Regions from separate parts of the Mesorhizobium sp. P3_A8 genome, predicted to be linked through region 1. Evidence: riboswitches for the same ligand, from Rfam matches in the RefSeq annotation. Region 1 holds a riboswitch; each other region holds the start of a gene.

What was found. A riboswitch is a leader RNA that binds a small molecule or an ion and turns the genes downstream of it on or off. The one in region 1 is predicted to bind cobalamin.
Region 2: it holds a riboswitch for cobalamin, as region 1 does, so the genes downstream of both, bluB (5,6-dimethylbenzimidazole synthase) here and AC1DX4_RS01300 (aromatic ring-hydroxylating oxygenase subunit alpha) in region 1, are expected to answer to the same signal.
Region 3: it holds a riboswitch for cobalamin, as region 1 does, so the genes downstream of both, AC1DX4_RS20805 (DUF1636 family protein) here and AC1DX4_RS01300 (aromatic ring-hydroxylating oxygenase subunit alpha) in region 1, are expected to answer to the same signal.
Region 4: it holds a riboswitch for cobalamin, as region 1 does, so the genes downstream of both, AC1DX4_RS04645 (DUF1636 family protein) here and AC1DX4_RS01300 (aromatic ring-hydroxylating oxygenase subunit alpha) in region 1, are expected to answer to the same signal.

What each region holds. Positions count from the first base shown of each region.
Region 1 is NZ_JBFUGI010000001.1:290,324-294,405, reverse strand. It holds gene AC1DX4_RS01305 (FAD-binding oxidoreductase) at 1-1,050, opposite strand, end outside; gene AC1DX4_RS01300 (aromatic ring-hydroxylating oxygenase subunit alpha) at 1,071-2,318, opposite strand; cobalamin riboswitch at 2,433-2,634, opposite strand; gene AC1DX4_RS01295 (DUF680 domain-containing protein) at 3,129-3,329, shown strand; gene AC1DX4_RS01290 (DUF680 domain-containing protein) at 3,402-3,605, shown strand; gene AC1DX4_RS01285 (DUF680 domain-containing protein) at 3,673-3,912, shown strand; gene AC1DX4_RS01280 (ABC transporter ATP-binding protein) at 3,998-4,082, opposite strand, start outside.
Region 2 is NZ_JBFUGI010000002.1:651,071-655,152, forward strand. It holds gene AC1DX4_RS07280 (pirin family protein) at 1-159, opposite strand, end outside; gene AC1DX4_RS07285 (DUF2277 domain-containing protein) at 200-466, opposite strand; gene AC1DX4_RS07290 (exodeoxyribonuclease VII small subunit) at 564-815, opposite strand; gene AC1DX4_RS07295 (histone deacetylase family protein) at 819-1,745, opposite strand; cobalamin riboswitch at 1,867-2,045, shown strand; partial or broken gene bluB (5,6-dimethylbenzimidazole synthase) at 2,139-2,723, shown strand; gene AC1DX4_RS07305 (hypothetical protein) at 2,840-3,823, opposite strand; gene AC1DX4_RS07310 (TetR/AcrR family transcriptional regulator) at 3,929-4,082, opposite strand, start outside.
Region 3 is NZ_JBFUGI010000008.1:296,616-300,697, forward strand. It holds gene AC1DX4_RS20795 (cobaltochelatase subunit CobN) at 1-1,008, opposite strand, end outside; gene cobW (cobalamin biosynthesis protein CobW) at 1,027-2,064, opposite strand; gene AC1DX4_RS20805 (DUF1636 family protein) at 2,067-2,495, opposite strand; cobalamin riboswitch at 2,535-2,740, opposite strand; gene AC1DX4_RS20810 (winged helix-turn-helix domain-containing protein) at 2,770-3,969, opposite strand.
Region 4 is NZ_JBFUGI010000002.1:120,326-124,407, forward strand. It holds gene AC1DX4_RS04630 (FecCD family ABC transporter permease) at 1-305, opposite strand, end outside; gene AC1DX4_RS04635 (ABC transporter substrate-binding protein) at 305-1,252, opposite strand; gene AC1DX4_RS04640 (ABC transporter ATP-binding protein) at 1,300-2,088, opposite strand; gene AC1DX4_RS04645 (DUF1636 family protein) at 2,085-2,549, opposite strand; cobalamin riboswitch at 2,572-2,777, opposite strand; gene AC1DX4_RS04650 (substrate-binding domain-containing protein) at 3,029-4,018, opposite strand.

The sequences.
Region 1 (4,082 bases):
GAAGCCGTCATCGATTTCGTGATCGAGGATGCCGCCATTGTGGCTCATCTCGACGGCGCCGGAGACTTTCCTCACCTTGCAGGTTCCGCACAGGCCGAACTCGCAGGCCGCCGGAATCCGCACGCCCGAAGAGCGCGCGGTCTGCAGCACGGTCTGGCCGGCGACGCACTCCGCGTCGACGTCCGAAAGCGCGAAGCGGATCGGTGTTGCGGCTTCGACGGCAACGGCGACGCCGTCTTGCGTCGGTGCTGCGAACGGCGCCGGGACTTCCTCCACCGCGGGTGCGGCAAAGCTTTCCTGGTGGTACTTCGTCATGTCGAAGCCGGCGGCGTCCAGCATGCCGCGCACGGCGCGCATGAAGGGATCCGGACCGCAGCAGAAGATCTCGCGTTCACGGAAATCGGGCGCCAGCAGCGGCAGCCGGATGGCGTCGATGCGGCCCATATGGCCGTACCAGCCCTCGCGGCTCGACCGCTCCTCGATCATGAAGCCGAGCGATAGGCCCGGCATATGGCCGCCGAGCAGTTCGAGCTCCTTGCGGAAGATGATCTCTTCGGCGCGCCGCGCGCAGTTGACGAAGCCGACATCGGTCCATGGCGCGCAGTCATTCAGCCAGCGCAGCATCGACATCATCGGCGTCACGCCGGAGCCGGCCGAGATGAACAGATATTTGGCCGCCGGATGGCTGTGCAGCGAAAAGTCGCCCGCCGGCCCATAGGCCTTGACGTGCGAGCCGGGCTTCAGGTGATCGAACATCCAGCGCGTGCCGATGCTGCCTGCCTGCGCCTTCACCGTCACCGCGATCGAGAACGGCCGCGACGGCGAGGACGACAGCGTATAGGTGCGCATCAGCGGCCCGTCCGGTGTCGGCAGCTCCAGCGTCACGAACTGGCCCGGCTTGTAGCGGAACCAGGTCTGGTTGTCGGAGCGGAAGGTGAAGGTCCTGACGTCAGGCGCTTCGTCGCTGACGCCGATCACTTCCAGCACCTGCAGCCTGTCGTTCCAGGGCGCCATCTGGTCGAGATGGCGATAAAGGCCAAGATCCGTCATCGCGTTCATCCCTCAACCTCTCAAGCGACACTGCGCAGCGCCGGCCGGCCGCCATCGGCAAGGCGCGGACCGATGAAGCGGGCGTACCAGTCGACGAACTGGATCACGCCGCCCTCATGCAGCTCCGAATAGGGGCCGGGTTCATAGGCTGGCGACAGGATGCCGAAGGCGTTTTCCTCGACGATGCGGCGGTCCTGGTCGTTGGTCTCGGTCCAGACATGGGTGAGTTCGGCGAGATCGTAATCGACGCCCTCGACCGCATCCTTGTGGACCAGCCATTTGGTCGTCACCGCGGTTTCCGTGGCGCTGATCGGCAGCACGCGGAAGGTGACCGCATGGTCGATCAGGATATGATTCCAGGTCGTCGGGTAGTGATAGTGCATCAACGTGCCGATACGGTCGGCCGAGACGCTGTCGGACAGGTTCTTCTTCACCGCCCGCTTGCCGTTCATCGTGTAGCTGACTGCGTCACGCAGCAGCGGCGCGCGGGTGGCGCGGTACTGCCCGGCCGGGTCGATGCGGAACTTGCTCGGCAGGCCGGCTGCCTCGCATTTGGCCCAATGCGCCAGCATCTCCGGGTCGCTGTCGGCGCCTTGCACGCCGGTCACCGTCGGGGCTTCCGGGAAGGTCTTGCACAGCTCCGGGTGATTGCCGGCGCAATGGTAGCACTCGCGGTTGTTTTCCCAGACGAGCTTCCAGTTGCCCTTCTCGACGATCGTGCTCTCGAAGGCGATCTTTGCTTCGCCCAGGCGGTGCGGCTTGAGGTAGGGCTCGATCATCGCCCGCATCGGTGCGAAGTCGGCGGGCTCCTTGGCCAGGCAGATGAAGATGTAGCCGGCCACGCTCTCGCAGGCGACCGGCTTCAGGCCGAACTGGCTCTTGTCGAAGCCGTCGGCCATCTGGCGGGCAAACAGCAGCCTTCCGTCCAGCTCGTAGGTCCACTGGTGATAAGGGCAGACCAGCTTGGCGGCCATGCCCTTGTCGGTGTTGCAGACGCGGCTGCCGCGATGGCGGCAGGAATTGTGGAAGGCGTTGATCTCGCCCTGCTGATCGCGCACCAGCACGACCGGATAGTCGCCGATCTGTACGGTGATGAAGCTGCCGGGCTTCGGCAGTTCGCAATCATGGCCGATGAACAGCCAGTCGCGATACCAGATCAGCTCCATGTCCAGTTTGAAGAAATCGGGATCCGTGTAGAAGGGCTGCTCGAGCGAGAATCCGTCCCTGCGGCTGTTCAAGAGCCTCAGCATGTCGTTGCGCGTATCCATGTCCTGTCCTCTTCGTTCAAGGACTGAACTGGTGGTGATTGAGGAAGGATCGGGCGCAGGCCGGCGAAAGCCGGGCATGCACCATCCGCCTCTTGACCGCCCACCGCGATCAGTCGAGTCTAGAAATCTCGGGCTGGTTTCCGGGCTCTGGAGTTGTCCTTGCGGACCATCGCGACACCTTCCCAGGCTTTCGCCCAGTGGTCTCCCGTTGCGACTTGAACTCCACCACCGTTGCGGGGGCAGCGCCGGATTCTGACCGGCTTCCCAATTCTCCGCTCCATCGTCACGAAGCGGCACCTGAGATGTCATGATCTAATCACGACAGCGCTTGCGACATCGGCATGAAAGCGACATCGCATCCATGTGGCGCGACACGCATGCGCAATGATCGGTCAAGGACCGTGGTCACGGAAATCATCGTGGTGCCGGCTGTGCCGGCTATCAAAATCGACCCGAAACGGGGGCAAAAAGGGTTAACGGTTTCGAAAAGTGACTATTAGCACATTCTAAAATCGAACCGAACGGTTCGTTTCTGTTGACGGTGCGTGCAGGACGGTGTGAACGCTGAGCCTCCGATACAGTTGGTGATCGCAGTGCTGGTTTCAACTAACTTTTTGATATCAATAGGAAAAATGTTCGATCAAGAGGGCCTTGGTACAATTTCAAGTGGTGGATACTTGGTCCACACGGAACAACTTCGTGATTGGAAACGGCCAGCTGGCTTTCCCACATCGGGGCTGTCCGAACGACGCGATTTTAATCCCAAGACACGCCGCTAGACGGACGGAAAAAAATACTGGAGTACCCAAAATGAAAAAGATTGTTCTCACTGCCGCCGCCCTTCTGGCCATTTCCGGCAGCGCCTTCGCTGGTAGCGACAACTACGGTTCGAATGCCTCCCCGGCAGCTGCTGCTGTCGACAGCTCGCACACCGCTTCGATCAAGAAGTCGGAACCGGCTGCTCAGACGCCTGTCCAGGGTGCTGACCACAACCTCTTCGGCAACCACTAACAGCCGATCCCGGCCAACGGCGGGGTTTTTGTCCGCCGCTCTGGCCGACCTTAAGAAATTCAGGAGACTAACATGAACAAGTTCATCATTGCTGCCGTCGCCGTCCTGGCCATCTCCGGCAGCGCCTTTGCCGGCAGCGACAACTACGGCTCCAATGGCGCCAACCAGCCTGCCGTTGCTTCGACCGACAGCTCTTACACGGCTTCGATCAAGAAGTCGGAACCGGCTGCCCAGGCACCTGTTCAGGGTGCCGATCGTAATCTTTTCGGCCGCTAACAGCCGATTCCGGGAGCGGCGGTTTGCCCCGCTGCTCCCGTGAAACTCAAAATTCAGGAGACTTGAAATGAAGAAGATCATCCTTGCTGCCGCCGCCGTTCTGGCCATCTCCGGCAGCGCCTTCGCAGGCAGCGACAACTACGGCTCCAATGGCGCCAACCAGCCTGCCGCGACTTCGGTCGACAATTCGCGTACGGCTTCGATCCGCAACAGCGGCTCGCCCGTCTACAAGCTGCTCAATTCGTCGGGCGACGTGCAGAAGTCGATCCCTCAGAGCAGTGACCGGGACCTCTTCGGCAACCACTAACAGCCGAAGCTGACCTCCAAAAAAGAGCGGCGGGCCTGGCCCGCCGCTCTTTTTTATGTGCCTTGATTCAGCGGAGCTGTTCGCCTCAGGCCGCCTTTGCTTCCGGCTTTTGGAGCGCGAAGGAATGTCCGTCCGCATCGAAGATGTGCAGGTCTTCGCCATTGGCGCTA
Region 2 (4,082 bases), on a different contig from region 1:
GAAGATGAACGGCCCGACCAGCCGCCTCTTGGCGGTCGGCAAGGCGCGGCGCACCTGAAAACCGCCAATGTCCTTGGCGTTCGGGATGACCATCAGCTCGATCTGGTCGCTGGCAAAGGCATCGCCTGCTTCAGGGTCTTTCCCGGGGAAGAAGCTCATGAACTCTCCTTGTCAACGCTCAGTGGCCGCTTTGGCCGCGTCAGGCAAAGCGGATCGCCGCCTTTGCCTTCAGCTTGGCCGCCACCTCTTCGCGATTGCGGGGATGCTGATGGGTTTCGAGCGAATCGAGAAGTTCGCGCGCGGATGCCGCGATGGCTTCGACCGCGTGGTCGAACGCGTGCTGGTTCTGCTTCGACGGCCGCGTCGTTCCGCTCAGCTTGCGGACGAACTGAAGGGCCGCGTCGCGCACTTCGTCACTGGTTGCCGGTGGATCAAAATTGAACAGGGTCTTGATGTTTCTGCACATCGCTTCCGTATCTCCTCTTGTCCTGGAGCCGTTTCAATCGGGACGAGCTTAATCCTCAACCAAGATCGTGTCCAAAAGCGGTAAGGCTGTTCGTGCCTCAGTCCGCGTCGAGCGGCTCGGTGCCGACCGGCTTGCCGTCGCGCGACAGCCTGATCTTTTCGACCTTGTCCTCGGCGGCCTTCAGCAGCCGGTCGCAATGCGCCTTCAGCGCCTCGCCGCGCTCATAGATCCGGATCGACTGGTCGAGCGGCACGTCGCCACGCTCCAGATCATCGACGATCTTCTCCAGCGCGTCGAGTGCCTGCTCGAAGCTCATCGCCTTGACGTCTTCGTTGGTCTCAGCAGCCATCGTTCATCCTTTCATCAGTCGGCCGACATGGGCGGCGACCGAAAATGCCAGTCCCTGCAGATCGTAGCCGCCCTCGAGCAGGCTGACGAGCCGGTTGCCGCTGTGGCGGGCGGCGCGTTGCATCAGCTGGCCGGTCGCCCAGTCGAAATCATCCTCGGTCAGATTGATCTCGGCCAGCGGGTCGCGATGGTGCGCGTCGAAGCCGGCCGAAATGATGATCAGATCGGGCGCGAAATTGTCGAGCGCCGGCAGCACGCGCGACAGGAAGGCATCGCGAAACACCTCGCTGCCGGTCTGCGGCGCCAAAGGCGCGTTGACGATGTTGCCGGCGCCGGTCTCGCTCTTCGCGCCGGTGCCAGGATAAAGCGGCATCTGGTGCGTCGAGCAATAGAGCACCGACGGATCGTCCCAGAAAATATCCTGCGTGCCGTTACCGTGGTGGACGTCCCAATCGACGACGGCAACACGCTCGACGCCATGCTTCTTCTGCGCATAGCGCGCGGCGATCGCCGCCGTGTTGAAGAAGCAGAAGCCCATCGCCGTGTTCTTTTCGGCATGGTGGCCGGGCGGCCGCGCGGCAACGAAGACATTGTCGGCACGGCCGGTAAAGACATCGTCGACAGCGGCGTTGGCGGCACCGATCGCGGTGATCACTGCCTGCCAGCTTTTCGGGCTGGCGGTGGTGTCGGCATCGACGCGGGCAAGGCCCTCTTCGGGAATGGCGGCGCGGATGCGCGCGACGAAATCGGCGGGATGGGCGTAGAGGATCGTGGCCTCGTCGCCCTCCGGCGCCTTGACGCGGTCAAGTGCGGCGAAGGCCTCGTCATCGAGCACGCGCTCAATGGCGCGCAAGCGATCCGGCCGCTCGGGATGGCCGGGCGGCGTGATGTGCTCAAGAAAGATCGGGTGGGTGTAAAGACGGGTTGTCATGCCCCCTATCTAGTGCCCCGGCGCCACGATGGCCATGCGTTGCCGCTTGATGGCTGGGGAAAATCATGCCTGCGTCCATTGGCGTCGCTGCGGGGATTGGCGCTGCCGGCGCTTCGGCGTAAGGTCGCGGCCACTGCCTGGTGCCCGCGCAAGCGGGAGAATCGGGAACACGGTTGAATTCCGTGGCGTGCCCAACGCTGTGAGGGGGACCGCGCCGGTAAATGCCACTGTCGATGACGGGAAGGCACCGGACGCGGGTTGATCCCAAGCCAGAAGACCGGCCTGGCAGGCATCGTCATCCGCATGGTCAGGCGGAGGACATGGATTGCAATCGCAAGGGGACAAGCGATGCCGGAAACCATGACCGCTCCTATGGGCGACGGATTTGACCAGATGGCGCGCGACGCGGTCTACCGCGCCATGTTCACTCGGCGCGACGTGCGCAGCCATTTCCTGCCCACTGCACTCGACGACGAGGTGCTGGCGCGCTTGCTGCTTGCCGCCCATCACGCACCGTCTGTCGGCTTCATGCAGCCGTGGAATTTCATCGTCATTCGCGATGCCGCGCGACGGGCGGAGGTACGTGACCTGTTCCTGGCCGCCCGCGAGCAGGAATTGCCCGCGATCGAGGCCGAAAGACAGGCGCTCTACCGCAAACTCAAGCTGGAAGGCATCTGCGAAAGCGCGCTCAACATCTGCATCACTTGCGACCGCCAGCGCTCACTGGGCTCACCGCTGGGACGCTGGCACAATCCGGAGATGGATCTCTACAGCACGGTCTGTGCGGTGCAGAATTTCTGGCTGGCGGCGCGCGCCGAAGGCGTCGGCGTTGGTTGGGTCAGCATCATCGAGCCGCAAGCGCTGAAGAGCCTGCTGGCCATTCCCGAGCACGTGACGCCGATCGCCTATCTCTGCGTCGGTCGCGTTTCCGAGTTCGCGCCGAAACCGGACCTCGAGACGCATGGCTGGGGCAGGCGGCTGCCGCTGCCTGAACTGATCATGAGCGAGACGTTTTGCGGGCAAGGCGAGGCGCGGCTCAAGTCAGCGGTGGCGGACCTCAACACCGCTGTTATTGCGCCGGCGCAGCCCGCCGATCAGCGTGTCGCGCCGGCCGTGCCCCAGCGCGAGCCGCCAAAGGAGGCCAGTGCCTTGTCCTTGAGTTCCCTGAACTTCGACGACGCCTCGGCCAGCCGGGCGTCCCAGGCCGGATCGGGCACCTGGCCGGCGATGGTCTTGAAATAGACCTGCATCAGGCAAGCGATGGCGAAAGGTTCGATGAAAGCCGCCTTGAAGGCCCAGGCGAAGACGATGGCGAGCACGAAGGCCCAGCCGGCGAGCTGCCCTGGCATCATGAACAGAATGGCGGCGGCCGGAGCCAGCATCAGCAGAAAGATGACGAACGACACCCCCCACATGATGACCGCCAGCCAGACGGCGTTCTTGACCATGGTCTTGCCGTTCTGGGCATAGAGCACGACGCCTTGCCGCGCRGTCTCGAAGGGCGAGGACGAATTGATGCGGATGTTGTAGCCGAGGATGATCTCGTCGACATAGGTCAGCGACAGACGGATCACCGTGTTGATGAAAGAGACAAGGCCGCTCAGGCCTGGAATGGGCAGGAAAGCGGCGATGCCGCCGAGCAGGCCGGTGATGGCGCGGATAGCGCCCTTGACCAGTTGGTCGACGACGAAAAGGATGTTGGCCTCGGCAAAACGCTCGGTGACGACCTGCTTTGCGTAGGCGATCTGGTTCTGGCCGTCGGGAACATCCCGGCCGTCGATCAGATGGACCATGACGGCGATATGGCCGGCCTTGACGACGTAGAGGATGTATTCGCGGATCCAGTAGACGGCGATCGAGACGATGCCGAAACCGACCACGCCACCCCACAGGGCAAAGGACATTGGGCCGTCGGGATCGGTGGAGATATGGCCGACGCCGTAGCCGACAGAGGCGCCGGTGCCGGTCGCCATGATGTAAGCCAGGGTGATGCCGAAATAGACGATCATGCGAAAGACAATGAACGGCCAGGTCCTGATCATGATGGACACCGACCGGCCGATCTCGAAATCCCACATGGCTCCGAATCTCCCCTCAGAGATGGCTGCGGAGGATGCGCTCTGCCTGAAGATTGTCAATCGGGGCGGTGGCCAGCGAGGCGCCCAACGGGGGATTTGGGTCTGTTATGAAGCTGGTTTTCTGAGCAGGCCTTCAAGCAGCTGCTTGAACGCCGCCACCACCATCTTCGATGTCGCTTCGGGATCGTTCGAATTGGCGATCCGCTGCGCCGCCTGGCTGCTGGCGCCGTTGATCAGCCGTGCGGCGGTCTCGGGGTCG
Region 3 (4,082 bases), on a different contig from region 1:
ATCGCTCTCGCCCTTGAAGGAAATGGCGCCGGCGAGGATGCGGCCGTCCAGCTCCGGCAGCACGACATGCATGGCAAGGTCGGCGGGCGCCAGGCCGCGCTGGTTGTTCTCCCAGACGTCGCGGCGGGTGGTGGCGACGATGACCTGGAAGACGGGCACGCCGGCACGGTCGAACAGGGTTTCGACGCTGGGTTCGGCGCCGGAGGCGAAGGCGGTCGCGGTGATGATGGCGGCGGGGTTCAGGGCGGCCAGCGCGGTTTCCACGAACGCCAGCGAGGTCGGGTCTTTCAGGCTGGAGACGAAGATTGGGACCGGCGCGATACCGCGTTGGCGGAGCGCTTCAAAAAGGGCGTCGACGGGCTCGACATCGGCGGCGAGCAGCATCGAGCGGTAGAACAGGATGGGAATGACGGGAGCGGCATTTTCCTCCCCTTGGAGGGGGAGGGGGACGACGCCGCGGTTCGGCTCGTAGTAGCCCGCTTTCGGCACGCTGACCGGCTCGGTGACAGCTGCTTCCCGTCCCGCCAGCCCCGCCAGCCGCTGCACCAGTGCGCTCATATTGGCCGGGCCGCCCTCGCGGAAATAGCCGAGCAGGCTATCCAATTCCTCGCGTGGCAGCGTCGAGGCTTCGATCAGCCTGATATCCTCGTCGTGGCTTTCACCTGGAAGCAGCGCGAGTTTAATCCCGTGTTCGCGGGCGGTCGCGGCAAGCTGGTCGCAGCCATAGCGCCACCAGTCGTAGCCGCCGAGGATGCGCACCAGGATGATCTTGGCGTGGCGGGCGACGCTGTCGACCCAGAGGTCAACGGACATGGGATGGCGCAGGTCGCGAAGTGCGGCCAGCCGCATCGAGGGCAGGCGGTCGGCATCCGCTTTCCACGCTGCCGCAAGGCCGGCAAGGTCGCTGTCGGTGAAGGACAGGGCCACGATATCCGCCGGCGTCTGCCGCAGATCGACCGGCTCGGCGAGATCGTCGAGCGAGGCGGAGGTCGTGGTGAGGATGTGCATCGCGGCCCGTGTCCGAGATCAGCCGGCGAGTATACGCTCGATTGCCGGGCGGTTCAGCCCCTTGAGGCCGATGACGACGAGGCGCGAGCGGCGGTCATCCTCAGCGGTCCAAGCGCGGTCGTAGTAATGATTGACGCGCGGGCCGACGGCCTGCAGCAAAAGCCGCATCGGTTTGCCGCCGACCTCGACGAAGCCTTTCACGCGCAGCACGTTTTCCTGTTCGGCGGCGGTGGCGACGCGCTTGGCCAGCTCGTCCGGATTGGCGATCGAGGCAATGTCGACGATGAAGGTGTCGAAGTCGTCATGCTCGTGGTCGAACGCGCCGTCATGATGGGACTTGCGGTTTTCGATGTCGTCCTCGACGGCGAGCCCGAGGCCGAGCAGCACCGAGGGGTCGACCTTGCCATACGACGTCGGCACGATCTTCACGGCTCGGGCGGAGTGTTCGCCAATGATGGCATTGGCGCGGGCCGAGCCGGCGGCGTCCATCAGGTCGCTCTTCGACAGGATGATCAGGTCGGCGCAGGCGATCTGGTCCTCGAACACCTCCTCGACCGGGTCGTCATGGTCGAGGCTGTCATCCCCGGCGCGCTGCGCCTGCAAGGCGTCCATGTCGTTGGCGACGCGGCCTTCGGCAAGCGCCGGGCCATCGACAACCGCAATGACGCCGTCGACGGTCACACGGCTCTTCACCGTCGGCCACTGGAAAGCCTGGACCAGCGGCTTGGGCAGAGCGAGGCCCGAGGTCTCGATCAGGATATGGTCGACCTTCGGCGTCAGCGACAGGATCTTGTCGAGCGCCGGCACGAAATCGTCGGCGACGGTGCAGCAGATGCAGCCATTGGCCAGTTCGACGATGTTTTCTTCCGGGCACGTGTCGATGCCGCAGCCTTTCAAAATCTCGCCGTCGATACCGATATCGCCGAACTCGTTGACGATGATGGCGATGCGCTTGCCGCCGGCGTTTTCCAGGAGATGGCGGACCAGCGTCGTCTTGCCGGCGCCAAGGAAGCCGGTGACGACAGTGCAGGGAACACGGGAGACGGAAGCGGTCATGGTTAGTCCTTCAGCATGTCGAGGGGTGGAATGCGGGCCACGAGGCCGCGCTTGAGCGAATCGGGCCGGCCGCGCCATGGGATGAGGCCGTCCGTTGACGTGGCGAAGAGCTTTGCGCCGGTGACGAGGTCGGCGCCACTGGTCAGGGTCAGGTCGCCAAACACATAGCTCCAGCAGCCGTCGCGCAGGATGGCGGCGCTGAGCCGACGCTTGCAATTGCCGAGGCATTCGACCGTGCGCACGCGGATATGGTCGTCAGACGCTGCACGGCGCGTGTCCTCAGCCAAAAGTTCGCCGGCACGCGGATGGGCATCCGAGCCGGTCTCATCGCGGCAGGAGGCGCAGACAATGATGGTGACGCCGGCCAAAGCATCACTGTTGGCGGACGGAATATCCGCTGTGCCAGCCGAAAAACTGCTGTTCTGGTCCAAAAACCGGGCTCCTTGCCCGGAAACCCGCCGGGCGATCGGATTCTTCTGTCGCAGACGGCAGGTCTCCTGGCTCGCGAGTCATCGCCTTCGGTAGCCGCCTTCCCGGGAACCTCCCAGTGGCTTTCGGCCTTGGCTCTTCGCTTACAGTTGCGGGGACAGCCGCGGATTTGAGATCGAAATCCCGCACCGCATTCCCTCTTAGCCCTTGCCGTTGCGGGCAAGGGACCGTCTGAACCGGATTTAGGCTTTTGCGGGTAGCGGTGTCAACGCGAGCTTACGACACCGCCATGTCGGCCAGCGCCGGCCCCAAATCGCCGGCCGGCGTCACTTCCATGCGCTCGAGCCCGAGCCAGCCCTGCATCTGCTTCAGTTCCTCGAAGAGTTCTGCCGCTGTTTCAGGCGGTGCGCCGGGCTCGGAGTAGGCGGCATGGACGCGCAGGACGCTGGCCGGCCGGTCTGCCTTGAGGTCGACGCGTGCCACGATCCGGTCGCCGAGCAGGAAGGGCAGGACGTAGTAGCCGTATTGCCGCTTTTCGGCCGGTGTGTAGATCTCGATGCGGTAGTGGAAATCGAACAGCCGCTCCGAGCGCGACCGCTCGAAGACAACAGGATCGAACGGCGCCAGCAAGGCGCGGGCCTCGATTTTTCGGGGCAAACGGGCGTCCCTGTGAAGGTAAGCCGGCTTGTCCCAGCCTTCGACACGCACCGGCACCAACTCGCCGGTCTCGACCAGTTCCTCCAGCCGCCCCTTCATGTCGGCTGGCGACAGCCGGAAATAGTCGCGCAGGTCGCTTGATGTCGCGATGCCGTGGGCGCGGGCGGAAATGCGCAGCAATTCGCGATGCGCGTCCTCGGCGGCCGGCACCGGCAGATCGAGGATCGCCTGCGGCAGCACGCGCTCCGGCAGGTCGTAGAAGCGTTCGAAGCCACGGCGGTGCGCCGTCGTAATGCGCCCGGCCCAGAACAGCCATTCGAAGGCGTGCTTGGCATGGCTCCAGCCCCACCAGCCGCCCGAGCCCTTCTGACCTTCGAGTGCTGAAGCAGCGATCGGGCCGCGCTCGGCGACCGCGCGGTAGATCTCTTCTATATAGGCGGCGTGCTCGCGGCCCCATTTGGCCAATCCCAGATACATTTCGTCGCCTTGCTCGGCGCGCTGCATGCGCCAACGCATCAGCGGATAGGTCTCGACCGGCAGGAACGACGCCTCATGCGCCCAGTATTCGAAGACCGTGCGCTTGCGCGTCACCGCAGCATTGTCGAGCAGAGCGAGCGGGTAGGGGCCAAGGCGCGAATAGAGCGGCATATAATGCGCGCGCACCACCGCGCTGACGGAATCGATCTGCAGCAGGCCGGTGCGGGAGAGCACACGGGCGAAGTGGCGGCGGTCGGGTGTGCCATTTGGGCGCGGATCAAGAAACCCTTGAGCGGCGAGCGCGATGCGCCGGGCGGTGGCGAGCGAGATCTTTTCCTTCATTCGGCGGACTCTGAGGGCTTGTTGAACCGAGGTTCTGACGGGTGATTCCAGCTCATGCTAGCAGGGTTTTGGCGGCAACCCTGTCAGGAGAGAAAAGTGGAGTAAAAAGTGAA
Region 4 (4,082 bases), on a different contig from region 1:
CGGGTCACCGTCTGCAACAGTGCGCCTGTTATGCCGAGGCCGCCACCGACACAGACCGCGAGGATCGTGCGCGGCAGCCGCAGGTCAACGACGATCTTGCCGATCGGGTCCGACACCTGGTGCTCATTCAACCCGACGGCATGGCCAAGTGCGGCGATGACGTCGGTCAGCGGGATCAGCGTCGAACCATAGGCGATCGACAGCAGCACGAGGGCGACGATCGCCACCGCGCCCGCCGCCATCGCCAGCGCGAATGCCTTGTGCCCCGAGAGCGCGGCGGATCCATGCCTTGGGGCAAGAAGCATCAGAACGCTTCCGGATGCATCGCTTTGGCGATCTTGGCGATCGCCTCGATGTTCGCCGGTCCGGGTGTCAGCTCGGCATAGCGCAGGGCCACGAAGCGCTCGTTCTTGACCGCATCCGTTTCCTTCATCGCCGGATGGGCCTTGAGGAAATCGAGCAATTTCTTGTAGCCGCCACCATCCTGGTAATCGAGCAGGATGAGGAATTGCGGATTGCGCGACGCCACGGTTTCCCAATCGGTGTTGCCCCAGCTGGTGTCCATGTCGGCCATGATGTTGTCACCGCCGGCGGCGGTGATCATGGCGCTGGGAATGGCGAATTTTCCGGCGGTGAACGGCTTGTCCTCACCGGAATCATAGAGGAACACCCGCGTCCCCTTGGCGCTGCCGACCTTGGCGGTGATATCAGCGAGCTGTGACTTCCAGCCGGCAACAAGCTTCTCGGCTTCGGCGTCCTTGCCAAAAATCTTGCCCAGCTTTTCGACGTCGCCATACAGAAGGTCCATCGAGGCGGCGGGGCGGTTCTTGTCGAGATGGACGCAGCTTTCGGTCAGCACCAGCGTCTTGATGCCGTGCGGGGCGAGCGTGTCGGGCGTCACGTCACCGCCCGGCTTCATGCCATAGTACCAGCCGGCGAAGAAGAAATCGGGCTCGACCGCGACGAGGTTCTCGAGCGTCGGATATTTTGGCGCCAGTTCCGGAATGGAACCCTGCTCGGCCTTGAATTCGGGGCCGACCTTGTACCATCCGGTGATGCCGGTCAGGCCGACGATCGACGGCTGCAGCTTCAGCGCGAAGGCCATCTCGGCCATGTTGAGATCGTGGATGACGGCGCGCTTGGGCGGCGCGTCGAAGGTCAACTGCTTGCCGCAGCTGTCGACGGTGACGGGGAAGGCGAAGGCCGTCGAGGCCAGCAGCGAGAAGACGAGCGACAGTGAGAGACGTTTCACGGATTTTGCTCCTTGGTTGAACAGTGTCGGATGAGGAATGGGGTCGATCAGGACGGCGGCGCGGCGCGGTTCGGAACATCGAACACCGTCAGTTCGCGGTCCTCGGTGGGATGGCGCAGGCGAAACACGTCGACGCCGAAAATCTCGCGGATCAGCTGTTGGGTCAGCGCTTCGCGCGGGGCGGCCAGCGCATGCAGCCGGGCTTCGTGCATCACCGCGACCCTGGTGGCGAAGGGCGCCACCAGGGCCAGATCATGCAGCACGGCGATAACCGTCATGCCGAAGCCGGCCACGAGTTCGAGAAGCTCACCGCGGGCGCGCGGATCGAGATGGTTGGTCGGCTCGTCGAGGAACAGCACTTTCGGTTGCTGTGCGATGGCGCGCGCCAGTTGGGCGCGTTGGCGTTCCCCACCCGACAGCGAGCCGATGCTGCGGCCAAGCAGCGGCAACAGCCCGGTCCGGCGCAGCGCATCGACGACAATGTCGCGTTCCTCGCTCCTGCGCCTCAGGCCGGCATGCGGGACGCGGCCAAGCTCGACATAGTCGATCACCGCTAGTCGCGGATCAGGCTGGTCGGTCTGGCCGACGACGGCTATGTGCAACGCCCGTTCGGCGGTCGAGATCCTGTCCAGGCGGCGCCCGCTGAGCTTCACCTCTCCGGAGCTAGGCTTGAGCATGCCCGACAGCATGCGCAGCAGTGTGGTCTTGCCGGCGCCATTGGGGCCGATGATAGCGAGGCGATCGCCTAATGCCACCGACAGGCTGACCGCATGGACCAGATCCCGCCCGTTGGCCGTCGCGCCGAGGTCGCGCGCTTCGAGAAGCGGCATTGTCATCGGCTGTCCCCCGCAGGCTTGCCCGATCCCGGGATGCGGGCCAGCGTCTTGCCGGCCAGTCGGGGCGGGCGTTGTCCGGAATTGCACCAGCCGTCGGCTAGCGAGGCGTAAAGCCTGGCAAATCGCACGAGATCGCCGGCGTCGGCCTCCGCGTCTATGGAGCCGAAGAGATAGGCGGCCTTGCCCGGCGCCTGGAAGGCCACCGTCAGCGGCCGCGCGCAGCCCGCCATGCACTCGACGCCTTCGATCGTGAAGCCATGCGCAACCACGGGCTCGTGGTGGGCTGAGAGCCGGGACCGCAAATCCGCGCAAAGGCTTTCGCCCGACCTGATCCCTGTCGGGACGTCACGGCAAAGCGTGCACACGATGATGCGATGGATGGCGCCGTCCAACTTTCCGTCACTTTCCAAAACTGGCGACGGAAGGATGTTGGCGAGCCGGCCGACAAGACCGACGTCCACGTTTCCTCCCGGCACACCCCGTCCGGTCAACTCAGTGATGGCAGGTCTCCTGGCTCGCGGGTCTCGGCTCAATCCTGCCTTCCCAGCCTTGCCGGCCAGTGGCATATCGGATCTTGCTCACCGCTTACAGTTGCGGGGGCAGCCACGGTCTCGACCTTTGAGGGTCTCACCGTGTTCCCTTTTCACCCCTTGCCTTTCGGCGCGGGGACCATCACGGGGCCACCGTAGATTTGCCCCGAGCGCATCGCAACGATTCTTTTCGACTGAACCTGTCACCATCGCGGCACCGGCAGCTTGTCAGCTAGAGGCGTGCGATATCTCCATCTGTAATGTAATAACAGAACGATTTAGGTGGTTTTCTTTGTCGATGTCAATCCCTTGCCACAACCCTTCGAACTATCGCTGAAGGTTGCGGACGCAGACAGGGCGGAGTTCGCGTGAACCCCGCCCCGGATCGGATAGTCTGCAGGCAGACGCGCTTACTTGCCTGACAGCTGCTTGGCGTTCTCGGGCGTGATCGCCGTCGTCTCGACAGTGACCGTCGTATCCACCGAAGTGGCGCAATCGAGTAGGATCTTCTTCGACATCTCGATCGCTTCCTTCGCACCCGTCGGGTAGGTGAAGGTCGCCGCCCAGTCACCCTTGGCGACGGCCTCGATGCCACCGGCCGGGCCTGGCAAGCCATCAGTACCGATGATCTTGACGTCCTTGCCAGCGCCCTTGGCGGCAAGCAGCGCGCCGGCCGCCATCATGTCGTTCGAGGCGTAGAGCACCTTGATGTCGGGATGCGCCTGCAACATGGCCGAGAAAGCGGTCTGGGCTTTATCCGGCACCCAGTCGGCAGCCTGCTCGGCAACGACCTGGATCTTGGCATTCTCCTTGACGCCGTCCTTGAAGCCATTCAGCCGCTCTACGGCCGGCGTCGAACTCGGGAGACCTTCCAGCACGGCCGCTTCGCCACCTTCCGGCAGCAAGGTCTTGGCGGTGTATTTGCCCGCTTCGAGCGCGATCTTGTAATTGTCGCCGCCGATGAAGGCGGTGTAGTCCTTGCCAGGATCGCCGACCGTCTTGCGGTCGAGTTCGATGACCGGGATGCCGGCATCCATGGCGCGCTTCACCGCCGGCGTCAGCGGCGCCGCCTCGAAGGGCGAGATCAGCAGGAGATCGACCTTCTGGGTGATGAAATTGTCGACCTGCGAGGTCTGCGTGTTGACGTTGCCGGCGCCGTCGGCGATCTGCAGCGTGAAGCCCGGCACTTCCTTGGCCGCCGCCGTCAGCTCGTCATTGACGTGCTGACGATAGGGCTCGGCATTGTTCGCCTGCGAAAAGCCGATGATGAACTGGCCGTCCTTGGCGCAGGCCTTGACCAGCGGCTCGGCGGCCTGGGCGGCTCCGGCAATGCACAGGCCGGCGCCTGCCTGAAGCACGGCATGAAGCGCGCGCCTTGTTCCTTGTCTTGTGGTTTTCATACTTACTCTCCTCCTCGTCGGGCCGGGGGGCCAGACCTTGGTTGACTGCCTTCCAAATGCTGCC